DNA from 3 places in the Planococcus sp. BI3 genome. Region 1 is predicted to be linked to each of the others. Evidence: riboswitches for the same ligand, from Rfam matches in the RefSeq annotation. Region 1 holds a riboswitch; each other region holds the start of a gene.
What was found. Region 1 has a riboswitch for lysine ahead of AC1MEO_RS05720 (aspartate kinase). Riboswitches for the same ligand answer to the same signal wherever they lie in the genome.
Positions count from the first base shown of each region.

Region 2: linked by a shared signal. The riboswitch ahead of dapA (4-hydroxy-tetrahydrodipicolinate synthase) and the one ahead of AC1MEO_RS05720 (aspartate kinase) in region 1 are both predicted to bind lysine.
Region 3: linked by a shared signal. The riboswitch ahead of AC1MEO_RS06880 (Na+/H+ antiporter NhaC family protein) and the one ahead of AC1MEO_RS05720 (aspartate kinase) in region 1 are both predicted to bind lysine.

Region 1 is NZ_CM155266.1:1,127,718-1,131,974, forward strand. Features, by position in the region: gene sdhA (succinate dehydrogenase flavoprotein subunit) at 1-338, opposite strand, end outside; gene AC1MEO_RS05715 (succinate dehydrogenase cytochrome b558 subunit) at 384-998, opposite strand; gene AC1MEO_RS05720 (aspartate kinase) at 1,405-2,631, opposite strand; lysine riboswitch at 2,755-2,929, opposite strand; gene uvrC (excinuclease ABC subunit UvrC) at 2,967-4,257, opposite strand, start outside.
Region 2 is NZ_CM155266.1:3,042,623-3,046,879, forward strand. Features, by position in the region: gene AC1MEO_RS15265 (GGDEF domain-containing protein) at 1-503, shown strand, start outside; gene AC1MEO_RS15270 (STAS domain-containing protein) at 624-1,463, shown strand; gene dapA (4-hydroxy-tetrahydrodipicolinate synthase) at 1,515-2,405, opposite strand; lysine riboswitch at 2,534-2,712, opposite strand; gene AC1MEO_RS15280 (SAM-dependent methyltransferase) at 2,818-3,429, shown strand; gene ypfJ (KPN_02809 family neutral zinc metallopeptidase) at 3,489-4,257, shown strand, end outside.
Region 3 is NZ_CM155266.1:1,349,792-1,354,048, forward strand. Features, by position in the region: gene AC1MEO_RS06875 (sodium-dependent transporter) at 1-615, opposite strand, end outside; gene AC1MEO_RS06880 (Na+/H+ antiporter NhaC family protein) at 812-2,386, opposite strand; lysine riboswitch at 2,495-2,676, opposite strand; gene AC1MEO_RS06885 (bifunctional metallophosphatase/5'-nucleotidase) at 2,748-4,091, opposite strand; gene AC1MEO_RS06890 (sulfite exporter TauE/SafE family protein) at 4,104-4,257, opposite strand, start outside.

The DNA.
Region 1 (4,257 bases):
AAATCCAAAAGGCCTTCCGGTGTACGGTTGAACATAACGCCCATACGGTCGAACATACGGATAATCCCAGGTGCTGCATCCGCCATTGCTTTTACGGGACGCTGATTCGCAAGAAAGTCTCCGCCGTAAACAGTATCATCAAAGTGGATATCCGGAGAATCCCCTTCACCTTTTGTATTGACCGCTCCGTTGATCCCGCCTTGTGCACATACTGAGTGGGACCGTTTAACTGGAACGATTGAAAATAAATCGACGGGAGAACCTGCTTCTGCAACTTTAATGGATGCCATCAAGCCAGCAAGGCCGCCACCGACGATCGTAATTTTGCCCTTCGCCATGTTAGTATTCACTCCTCTTTTAGTTCACCAATGATTGAAACATTCTTAAACGAATGCAAACAATGCTCTGATACCAATAACCGATAATACAATAAATACTAGAAGCGTGAAATAAGTTGTGTATCGCTGTGCTGTTTCGGATTGTGTAATTCCCCAAGTAACAAGGAAAGACCAAAGTCCATTTGCTAAGTGGAAAGTTGCGGCTAATACACCCAGAATGTAGAATGCCAACATCCATGGATTGCTCAAAATGTTTTCCATCATACTGAAATCAGCTTCAGCAGCTGCTCCAATAGCGACTTGGAATCTTGTTTCAAAAACGTGCCAAGCGATGAAGACTACCAGGAAGACCCCTGTATAGCGCTGTGCAACAAACAAAATATTGCGCATATAGCTATAATGCCCAGGATTGTTCTTCGCAGTAAACGCTATGTATAGGCCATAGAACGCGTGATACAAGATCGGTAAATAAATGACAAATATCTCCAGGAAAATAACGAATGGAAGACTTGCCATGAAGTGAGATGCATTATTGAATGCTTCTACTCCTTGTGTAGCAAAATGGTTGACGATTAAGTGCTGTGTTAAGAATAAACCGATAGGTATAATCCCCAACAATGAGTGCAGCCTGCGCATTAAAAATTCGCGATTGTTATCCAAAAATTTTACCCCCCTCAAAACATTAATTGGCAGCGTTCAAAGCTAACGATATTACGAAAGCACCTGAAGCCGCACACCATCATGATACAATAATATGACATATTTATTGTACTCCCCCCCTATAGGAGCGTCAAGGCAACGAAGCTCTTTTAAACAGATAGTTATCAAGCGTTTTGTACGTGAAAGCCGTCCTCCCTGCAACAAGATAAGTCAGAATGTAACCGTTTTAATGGAATTATGCTAAAAAGCGATTCTCTAATTGAGAATCGCTTTTTCTTTCGAATTCACTCTATTGCACTGATATCAGCATTATCTCAATATCGCCATTGAGAATTTGAACGTTTTGTGAATTTTGTCACTTACTTTGTTCTAGGGCTTGATTTCTGGTTGCTGAAATGCCCTTTTCTTAAGAAGAGTGGACTTCAGACAATCCATAGGCTTCATGTAAAGCATTCGCCGATTTTTTCATATCCGATTCCGGCACCACCACCGAAATTTTGATTTCAGATGTACTGACCATTTTCACCGGAATATCCTGGCTTCTTAAAATATCGAACATCCGCGCAGCTACGCCCGGATTGGACACCATGCCTGATCCCACAATCGATACTTTCGACAAATCAATCTCGGCATTGAACGACAGGAAGCCAATTTCATCTTTTGATTCTGTCAGGACACGGCGTGTTTCTTCCAGGCTTTCCTGAGAGATGGAAAATGACACGGATGGCGGAAACTCATCACTGATGCTTTGGACGATTATGTCCACATCAATTTGATTTTCGGCAAGCTTCGTGAAGATATTGGCAAGCGATCCATTAAACGGCTTTTTGTAGGTTACAGTTACACGCGCGATTCCAGGTTCAAAGGCAACGCCTCTGACGATTAAGTTTTTCTCCACAGTGATCACCTCTTGTATGATGGTGCCAGGCTCGTCTGAATAACTTGCTCTGACGGATAATGGTACATTATTGTTTTTCGCGAACTCAACTGCACGCGGATGCAGGACACCCGCCCCGAGATTGGCAAGCTCCAGCATTTCATCGTAGGAAATCTGTTCCAGCTTGCGTGCACCAGTTACATAGCGCGGATCGGATGTATAGACACCGTTGACATCTGTATAGATTTCACATTTCTCTGCTTTCAAGGCAGCAGCAAGCGCGACAGCGGTCGTATCAGAACCGCCGCGGCCGAGTGTGGTGATGTTGCCGATCCTATCAACTCCCTGGAAGCCGGCTACTACACAGAAATAGCCGTTTTCCAGTACACGTTCAAGGCGTTCCGTATGAATCTGTTCAATGCGTGCATTGCGCGGCACGGACTCTGTCTCGATTCCCGCCTGCCAGCCAGTGAAAGATAAGGCTTCATGGCCCAGCTTTTTGAAAGCCATCGCCAGCAGCGAAATGGTGATCTGCTCACCGGTAGCCAGCAGCATGTCCATTTCCCGCTTTGGCGGTTCAGAAGAAATCTCCCCCGCCAGCCCAAGCAGTGTATCGGTCGTTTTTCCCATGGCTGAAACGACGATGACCACCCGTTTGCCTTTTTCCTTTTCACGGATGGCCCGCTCCGCCACTCCGATGATTTTTTCAGGTGTTGCAACAGACGTTCCTCCAAATTTCATGACGATCGTTTCCATTTCATCCACTCCCACATTTAGTATGTGGCCCTCAATATGGCTGGCAGCAAAACCAGGCACAAAAAAAGGCAGCTCACCGCAACCGCGGCAAACTACCTCTTTCATCATGTACGAAAAACGTCCATGTGAGATAGCCCTCCAGAGATTGACTCTGACAGCTCTGCACTTCTTAAATGCAGAACCAGCATGCGCAACAGCAGTTACACGCACACTTCGGCGACCGCCCCTTTCACCATTCATCTCAGATTCTGCAAATCTCCGAATGCTTACTATTGACGTCCGCGCCTCTATCATCACTTTTACAAGTGATTCAATTATTCTCTTACGTTAACATGTTATGATTCGCTTGGCAATGTGTCCTCTGCAAAATGCTGATTGATGGACAGTGCCAGCGCTTCCGGCATTCCTGCCTGTTTGATGTCTTCAACAGATGCTTCTTTGAGTTTCTTGACCGACCCAAAATGCTTCAGCAGCTGCTGTTTGCGTTTCGGCCCCACTCCTTCAAGGCCATCAAGTGCCGACTGAATTGAATTCTTGCCGCGCAGCTGGCGGTGGAAGGTGATGACAAACCGGTGGACCTCATCTTGAATCCGCTGCATCAGGTAAAAGGCTTCACTGGTCCGCTTGAGCGGCACAATTTCAGCAGGTGAACCGTACAGCAATTGAGAGGTCTGGTGCTTGGCATCTTTTGCCAGTCCTGCAATCGGAATCGACAAACCAAGTTCATCCTCCAGAATTTCACGCGCCGACTCCATCTGCCCTTTGCCGCCATCAATAACGATTAAATCCGGCAAAGGCAGGCCATCTTTCAAGACACGCGAATAACGCCGGCGGATAACTTCACGCATTGCCGCATAATCATCCGGTTTGGAAGCGTTGCGTGTTTTATATTTCCGGTAATCCTTTTTGGACGGCTTGCCGTCAATGAATGTAATCATCGCAGAAACCGCATCGGCTCCCTGGATATGCGAGTTATCGAAGGCCTCGATGCGCAAAGGCGTTTCGATGTTCATCGCTTCTCCCAGATCTATACAGGCGCCGACTGTCCGTTCTTCCTGGCGCTCCAGCAGCTGGAACTTCTCCTTGATGGCGATCTCCGCGTTTTTTTTGGCCAACGCCACCAAATCCTTTTTCTTTCCGCGCTGTGGAACGAGTACCCGAACGCCGAGCCATTCCTTCAGCATTTCCGGATCGTCCGCTTCCGGCAAGAGGATCTCACTGGGTTTGACATGATTCGCCTTTTCATAAAACTGGCCCAGATAAGTCAAAAACTCTTCTTCCGGATCCCGGTAAAGCGGAAACAGCGAGACGTCGCGTTCAATCAATTTCCCTTGACGCACAAAAAAGACCTGGACGCACATCCAGCCTTTATCGACTGCATAGGCAAATACATCGCGATTGGTGAAGTCGTTCATCGCCATCTTCTGTTTTTCCATGACGGTTTCGATCATGTTAATTTGGTCGCGGTATTCCATAGCACGCTCAAATTCCAGGTTCTCTGACGCTTCAGACATCTTTTCGACCAATTGCTGCTTCACTTCACGGAACCCGCCATTGAGAAATTTGGTGATGCCGTCGATCATTTCCTGATAGGTCTCTTTTTCAACAGGTTTGACGCAAGGTGCC
Region 2 (4,257 bases), 1.9 Mb from region 1:
TGGAGCTTAACCTGAAACTGCAGCAATTGGCTACTACCGATCAGCTGACGGGCTTGAAAAACCGCCGCTACCTGGAAGAATGGCTGCAAGAGCTTTTATCGCAGGCGGAAGACGGCAGAAAAGTGGCTGTTCTGATTTTGGATATCGATCATTTTAAACAAGTCAATGATACATATGGCCATCAGGCGGGGGATGCCGTACTGCAGGAGTTGGCCTGGCGTCTGGAAATGGAAGTTGGAACTGCGGGCATCGTGGTGCGGCTTGGTGGAGAAGAGTTTGTGGTGGTCATGCCGGATGCCGGGATTGAGGAAAGCCTGAAGCTCGGCAATCTATTGTGCAGCCACATGGAAGCTGCTGATTGGCAGCATGTGCCTGTCACCGTCAGCATTGGCGCCGCAGCCTACACCGCTGGAGATGGAGTGGAAAGTCTGCTGTCGCGGGCGGATGGATTCCTCTATAAGGCTAAGGCCAATGGCAGAAACTGTGTGTTTGGAAGTGATTAAAAGCTGGGCTGTGCATCCGTTTTTAGACGGATGTATTTTTATGCGAAAAAATCATTACAATCAACGGCTTAACGGCTATAATGATGGCATATGAAAATATCTTCACTTTTGGAGGTTCCGATGGAAAAAAACAATCGTTTGCTGGGTGAACGGGTTTTGCTGGATAAAGAATTAATCGCTCAATTGATCCATGAGGAAGCGGTCAAAGAGGCTCCACAAGATCAGCTTCAAATGAACAAGGCCTTTATCGATATCGTCACTAAAGTTCGAACCGGTTTTGTAGAGTTGATTGGAGAATCAATCAGCAATAGTTGTGATGTACAAAAAGTCTATAAGAACATTCAGGATTGGGGAGAAGCAACGGGCAACTTTTTTCTGGAAAACGGCAGAGCGCTTGAAGATGCGTTAGCGGAAACATCGCTTTACCGAAAACATATCGGAGCCGTCATAAAAACGGAAGCGATCCGAAAAGAAATGGCGCTTCAAAGTCTTTTTGATGTCATGGAATTTTTTCATTCTATCCTGGATTACGCGGCTTATTCCTATACACAAGCCTACACGGTTTCTTATCAGCGGAAATTGAAGTCAGCAAGAAAGGAGTTCCTGGAACTTTCTGCACCGGTCGTACCCGTCAGTGACGAGATTGCCATTTTACCTTTAGTCGGCAGCATTGAAATTGATCGGGCACGCTATATTCTGGAACAGACGCTGCTGTCGGCAAATGAGTTGAAAATCAAAGTGTTGATCGTAGACCTATCGGGAGTCGTGCGGGTGGATTCCATGGTGGCTGAGCAGATCATCAAAATCATCCGTTCGCTGAAGCTGGTCGGTGTCCGTTCGATTCTTACCGGCATCCGTCCAGAAATTGCCCGGACGCTGACTGAAATCGGAGTTGGGTTGAATGACTTGGAAATCGGCGGCAGCTTGAAGCGTGTTCTCGAACAGATGAAGATCAATTGACGTGAAAAAACGCTGAAGCCCATAGCTTCAGCGTTTTTTCACGTCATGTGTCTAGTTGGTCATGGCTTCTGAATGGAGATCAGGCAGAGACTTGCACAATGTCAGGGTTTCTTCTTCAGTCAATGGGATCATCGGTAAGCGAACGCCGCCAACCTCGACGCCTGCCATATTAAGTGCAGCTTTGATAGGAGATGGATTTGGTGCAGCGAACACGGCTTTCATTGTTGGCACTAACCGCCGGTGAATGGCTGCCGCTGTTTTCACATCACCCGTTTTGAAGCTGGTGATCATGTCCTGCATATCGTTGCCGATAATATGCGCAGATACTGAGACGATGCCCGTGCCGCCGATTGACAGCATCGGCAAGGTCAGGCTGTCGTCTCCGCTGTAGACAGAAAATGTGTCCGGTGTTTTTTCGATGATTTCTGCAGCTGCGTCCAAGTCTCCACTCGCTTCTTTGACAGAAACGATATTGTCGATCTTGGACAGGCGAATGATTGTCTCTGGAGACATGTTGACCACGCTGCGGCCTGGGATGTTATACAGCATGACCGGCAAGCTTGTGGACTGGGCGATTGCCTGAAAATGCTGGAACATGCCTTCTTGTGAAGGTTTGTTGTAATATGGCGTGACCAGCATAATGCCGTCAACGCCGGTTTCTTCCGCCTGTCTCGTCAAGGAAATGGAAGCACGTGTATTGTTGGAACCGGTTCCTGCAATCACCGGAATCCGTCCGGCGACTATGTGGACGGTAAACTGAAACAGTTCAACTTTTTCCTCTGCCGATAAGGTTGGAGATTCACCAGTGGTCCCTGCAACGACAAGGCCGTCTGAACCGTTTGCAATCAAATGCTCTATCAGTTTCTGTGTTGCCGGAAAATCGATTTCTCCATGTTGATCGAATGGCGTCACCATTGCTGTAATTACTTGGCCGAAATTCATACAGAACACACCCTTTTCTAATTTTTTTCGGAGCTTAGAGGTGAGGGGCCAATCAGGAAGGAACAAAAAAAGCAGCAACGAGGGGTCCCGTTGCTGCAGTAGAAACAATGTTTACCATTCGTTCCTGTGCATCAGATAGCCCTCCATATAGTTTCCTATATGACAGTCCTGCACTTATTGAATGCAGACCCAGTGTACGGAAATATGAGATTTCCGCCACTTCGGCAAAGACCCCTTTCAGCAAACGTCAATGGAGCTCATACTCCTCGTTTTGCATACTGATGGTTTTTGCGCCTCTATCCTACTCCATATAAGCTGGAGCAAGAAATATTTAATTAGCTGTACTATAACAAATTTCTCTGTCAATTGCAAGATGAAAAACGTAAAATCTTATGGAAAGGGAGGGATCCGGATGAACGAACAGGCCTATGAACACCGGTTCAATATTGCAACGGCAGGAAATCAGCGGGGCTTCACGGATTCCTTGCATCATAACCGTTACGAGCCGACTCCTTATGGACTGTTGGACAGGCTATTCGAGAATTACAGCCTGACTCCTGAAGACCGGCTGGTGGATGTGGGTTGCGGAAAAGGCCGCCTGAATTTTTATGTCCATCACCTATTCGGTGCAGAAAGTGCCGGGATTGAGATGAACCCGGTCTTTTATGCGGAAGCCATTAACAATAAAAAACAGTATATGAAAAAACATAAAGGTGCTGAACGCAGCATCGGCTTCTATAATTGCCTGGCACAGGACTACCCGATAGCAGGGCGGGACAATAAATTTTATTTCTTCAATCCTTTTTCTGTGCAAGTATTCATCACTTTTATAAATCGAGTTATGCGTTCGGCTGAAGAGGATCCGCGAATGGTAGAGGTGATCCTGTTTTTCGCTTCACAGGATTATACTGATTTCCTCGAAAACAGCACCATCTTTCAGTTAGTGCAGGAAATTCCGTTGCCGGATTTCCACAGAGATCCAAGGGAACGATTTTTAATTTACCGACTGCCCAGAATGGATTAGAAACAAGGTGTTAATGGGTATGCTTAAAAGAAAAAACATTATAAAGCGAGGGACCCTATATGGAATGGAAAGGCAGAAAAGCCAGCAGAAATGTTGAAGACCGAAGAGGAAAAGGAAAAGGCGGCGCGATGGTTGCAGGAGGCGGCATCGGAGGCATCCTGATTGTGCTGCTGGTGGCGTTTTTGGGCGGTGACCCGGGCGTCATCCTTGATCAACTGGGTGGAGGGTCCACGGATACAACATCCAATCAGCCTTATGAAGCGACGCAAGAAGAAGAAGAGTTGGCTGAATTCGTATCGGTCGTCTTGGCCGATACCGAGGAAGTCTGGACAGAAGTGTTTGCAGAGGAAGGCATGGAGTATGTTGAACCGACGCTCGTCCTGTACACCGGAAGCGTCGAATCGGCATGTGGAACGGCAGGAGCAGCAGTCGGTCCGTTCTATTGTCCCGGCGACTACAAGCTGTACATCGATTTGAGCTTCTACAATGAATTGCAGAACCAGTTTCAGGCACCGGGCGACTTTGCCATGGCCTATGTAGTGGCGCATGAAGTGGGGCATCATGTCCAAAACCTGCTCGGCGTTATGGAAGAAGTGCAGCCTCTCCGCAACCAATTAAGCGAAGAAGAATACAATAAAGTACAGGTTCGCCTGGAACTTCAGGCGGATTATTTATCCGGTGTCTGGGCACATCACGCCCAAGGAATGGGCTATTTGGAGGAAGGCGACCTGGAAGAAGCGTTGACAGCGGCAAGCGCGGTGGGAGACGACACCATCCAGCAGCGCTCACGCGGCTATGTCGTCCCGGAAAGTTTCACCCATGGCAGTT
Region 3 (4,257 bases), 220 kb from region 1:
TTCCAATCCTGTAAGAGCTCCATCTAAAGTAACAGCCCGCACTACTACTGCGAAGAAAATGATCAGCAAAGTCGGGATGAAAATCCGGTTGGCCATTTCAATTCCTTTTTTAACGCCTGCCAACAGGATCCCCAAAGTAATGATCCATACAAGAGCCAATGGAATGAATACGCCCCATACAATCCCTCCGGTTTCTCCCGGTTGAACCGTCAATTGCAGAAATTCAGTGAACAGGAAGTCTTGAGTATCTGTACCCCATGCCTGGTTGAAAGAAAATATAGTATAGCGCATTGCCCAAGCGATAATAACGGCATAGTATACAGATATGATAAAGGACACAAATACTGCCCACCAACCAAGCCATTCCAATTTTTTGCCACCCATTCTAAAGAATGATAACGGTGCTGAACCACGGTACTTGTGGCCGATGGTAAATTCAAGTATTAAAATCGGTATCCCTGCAGTCAATAATGCAAACAGATACGGTATGAAAAATGCACCCCCGCCATTTTCATACGCAACATACGGAAATCGCCAAATGTTACCCAGACCTACTGCAGAGCCGACGGCAGCCATGATAAAGCCAGCACGCGTACCCCATTGTGAACGTTCCATCTCTCTTCCCCCTTTGTTTATTCCCATTTTATTGACATAAAAATAGGAATTTTGATTATTTTCAGATTATTAGTCGATCTAAAAATAGTATACCGAGAGGCATCCCTAAAGTAAAGATGAATTCACAATATATTTCAAAAAAACTATTGCCGCAAAAGTAAAAAGGCAGAGAAGAAGCTTCTCTGCCTTGTTTTCACTATGCATTTTGTTGTTTCTCAATAATAGTTGTGCGCTTTGACCAGACCAGGAAGAGCACAGCCAGTACCACTAAGACCACACCTAAAGAAATTAACAGCGAACCTGTGAAACCTATGACAATATACCCTATCGCTGCAATGCCAGCAGCCGTCAATGCATATGGAATCTGCGTCAAGACATGATCCATGTGATTGCTTCCGGCTCCTGTTGAAGACAGGATCGTCGTATCGGAAATCGGTGAACAATGATCTCCGAAAACAGCACCGGCCAGAACAGCTGATAAAGCCGGCAACAGCAAGGATGGATCCGCTTCGATCATAATGGTTCCGGCAATCGGCAAAAGAATACCGAATGATCCCCATGATGTTCCTGTAGAGAAAGCCATGACGCCGGCTAAGACGAACAGGAGCACCGGCAGAATAGCCGTCGGGATATTGCCGTCAGAAACCACACCAGCTAAATACGTTCCCGTTTCAAGCGATCCGATCAATGAAGTCAGCGACCAGGCAAATATCAATATTAGGACAGCGCCCATCATTGATTTGATGCCTGCCCAAATGCCCTTGGCGATCCAACCTGCATTAGCTGTTTTGTTCCGCTTGATCTGCATGGCATAAAGGATGATTGAGGTCAGTGCCCCTAATAGACCACCAGCCAATAAGGAAGCGGGTACATCTGTATTTTCAAAAATCAGCCAAATGTCAAAAACCTGGCCGGCATTCTGATAGCCTGTCCAAATCATCGCGCTTACCGTTCCAAGGATCAACAATAGGATAGGAAGCAGCAAATCTCTGACATGGCCATGTGAATGGGATGGGAAATCTTCTTTCATTTCACCAGGGATGGTTTTTTTCGGATCAAAAAGCTGCCCTTTGGTGATGGCCAATACTTCGTGTTTCTTCATTTCTCCAAAATCCACGTCACGGATGGCAACGAAAAAGACGATGGCCAATGATGCGACTACGTAGAAGTTCATCGGAGCCATCCATAGGAAGGCTTCCAGTGCAGAATATTCCACGAAGGTCTGGCCAGCCAAGATGGTCGCGATAATGCCGATGATGGCAGCGCCCCAGCTCGAGACTGGAGAGACCACGCAAACCGGTGCAGCAGTCGAATCGATAAAGTAAGCAAGCTTGGCGCGTGAAATTTTGTAGCGGTCAGTAATCGGACGCGCAACTTGCCCTACTGCCAATGCATTGAAATAATCATCGATGAAGATGAGGATCCCAAGAGCCACTGTCAGGATTTTCGCCCCTCTTCTTGACTTGATGCGTGTCGAGGCCCATTCAGCGAAAGCATGGCTTCCTCCTGACAGGCTGACGAATGCTGTAATGATGCCCAGCAATAGAAGAAAGAGAATGATAAAGACATTATAGGCGTTAAAGCCTTCATCCCAGAAAATAATTGCGAATGAGGTGAAAAGTTCCTGCAGTGCTTCGACTGGTGCAAACCATGTCAGGATAACAGCTGCTGCGACTATGCCCGCACCTAATGACAGCAGCACACGGCGTGTCAATAACACCATGACGATTGCAATAATCGGCGGCAAAATCGAAAAAATCGTATTCTCCATAAATGTTCCTCCTTGTTTTTGATGGGTGAAAAATGAGACAAAAAAGGCCGACCTCTCCAGTTGGATAAGTCAGCCTTCTACAATTCGTCTGTGCGTTAAAACATCAAACAACCCTGTAGCTCTCCACTCAAACTTTCGCTTGAATGACAGTGACATTCTTGTTCAGAATGACCCCAATCCATTTCCTTAGACCCCAGGAAATGGATTTCGGCAAAACTCCCTTTCAGATGCGTTCCACGCGGTCAAACTCGCGCACCCTACTGATCAGCTCTGCAGCCTCTACCCACCAATATATATTTCTTTGTTAGCATAGCGTAAAATTAACACAAAATCAAATGCCTCTATACTCTGAACATTCCTTCTATTTCAAGGCTTTACTGTGAAAAAATTGGCTGAAGACATCCCTCAGAAACTCGGGCATGAAATATGTTTTGGCAGCTCTTTTCAAACTAGGGAAAAAATAACCAAAGGTCAACATGTCCAAGGTGACCAAACGATAGATTTGATCGTGCACTGCCAGTTGACCATTAATGTAGAATCGATGGTCAATGATCTCCATATTCATATGAATCATTTTGCCGAATACCACACCTCGGAAGCCCATTCCTTTTAACTCAAGCTGCGGCCAATCTGAATTCATGGATTGCAGGTAGATTTCCTTCAACTCCGCTCCACTTAATTCGACGAGGCAAGGGTTGATGGGATGCGGCAGCATTTTATGGAAATCATAGCGTGTCAAGGCGCCTTCGGGCATATCTTCCATAAAGATTCCCGCATTGAACAAGGCACAATCGGCTTCTGTAAAGTCAATCATTGCCTGTCCAAATAAATCTCCAAGCTCCGATTCCTTAAACCACTCTGCTTTCAGGATTTTGGTGCTGTGAAAAATCAGCTCATCCATTTGATTTTTTCCTTGTTGAACCAAAAAGTCATCAAAACCTTCTCCCATTTCACGTAACCGGGAAGTCTCAATCAGCTGCGCAGAAGATTTCCCGAAAGTTTCCTCTACTGTAATCTGGCCAATATAAAACCCGAATTTCCCTGCAGCTCCGAGCAGCGTATCTCCCTGCCATTTTCCTTCGTGGAATACATGATGGGTATGGGCCCCTAGGATAATATTGATCTGCGGACAAAGATCTGCCAATAATTCATCTTCTTTGATGCCAAGATGCGATAGACAGATGATCAAATCAGTTTCTTCTTCAATTTCTTTTACTGCCTGGAGTATCGACTCTTTTGCATCGGTGATTTGCCACCCCAATTTGCGGTAAAATGGCGTAAACTCCGCAGTCGCCCCCACTAGTCCAATACGCATTCCGTTTTTTGCATGGACGATATGATAAGGCTTGGCCCACTCTGGACGATTGCCTTCCAAATCGAATAAATTCGATACCACCACTTCAAACTCAGCCTGGACGTACAAGTCGTTAAGCTCATCTTTCGAAAGGGTGATGCCTTCATTATTGCCGATTGTCACTGCATCGTATTCCGCTTCGTTCAATAGCAGCACATTGCCTTTTCCGGATGTGCCTTCCGTATAAGGATGCGAGCGGTCGACATGATCACCAATATCCAAAATCAGACAGACGTCCCCTTCTTCTTCGTGCCATCTTTTCCGCTCAGCTAAAAAAGATTTGATGCGCGGCCAATTTGTAAAATGGCTATGCAAATCATTTGTATGATAAATATGAATAGTTTCGCTCATGAAAACACCTCTTTAAGAACTGAATATTCCTTCGTAAATTGATCGCAGCCCCAGCACCAGCAATACCAGGCGCAAAATCGTCACCAGCATTTCCGAATTGAGGCGTTTGTTTAATTTGGCCCCTATTTTCGCACCGATATATGCACCCGGAACAACGGCAATCGTG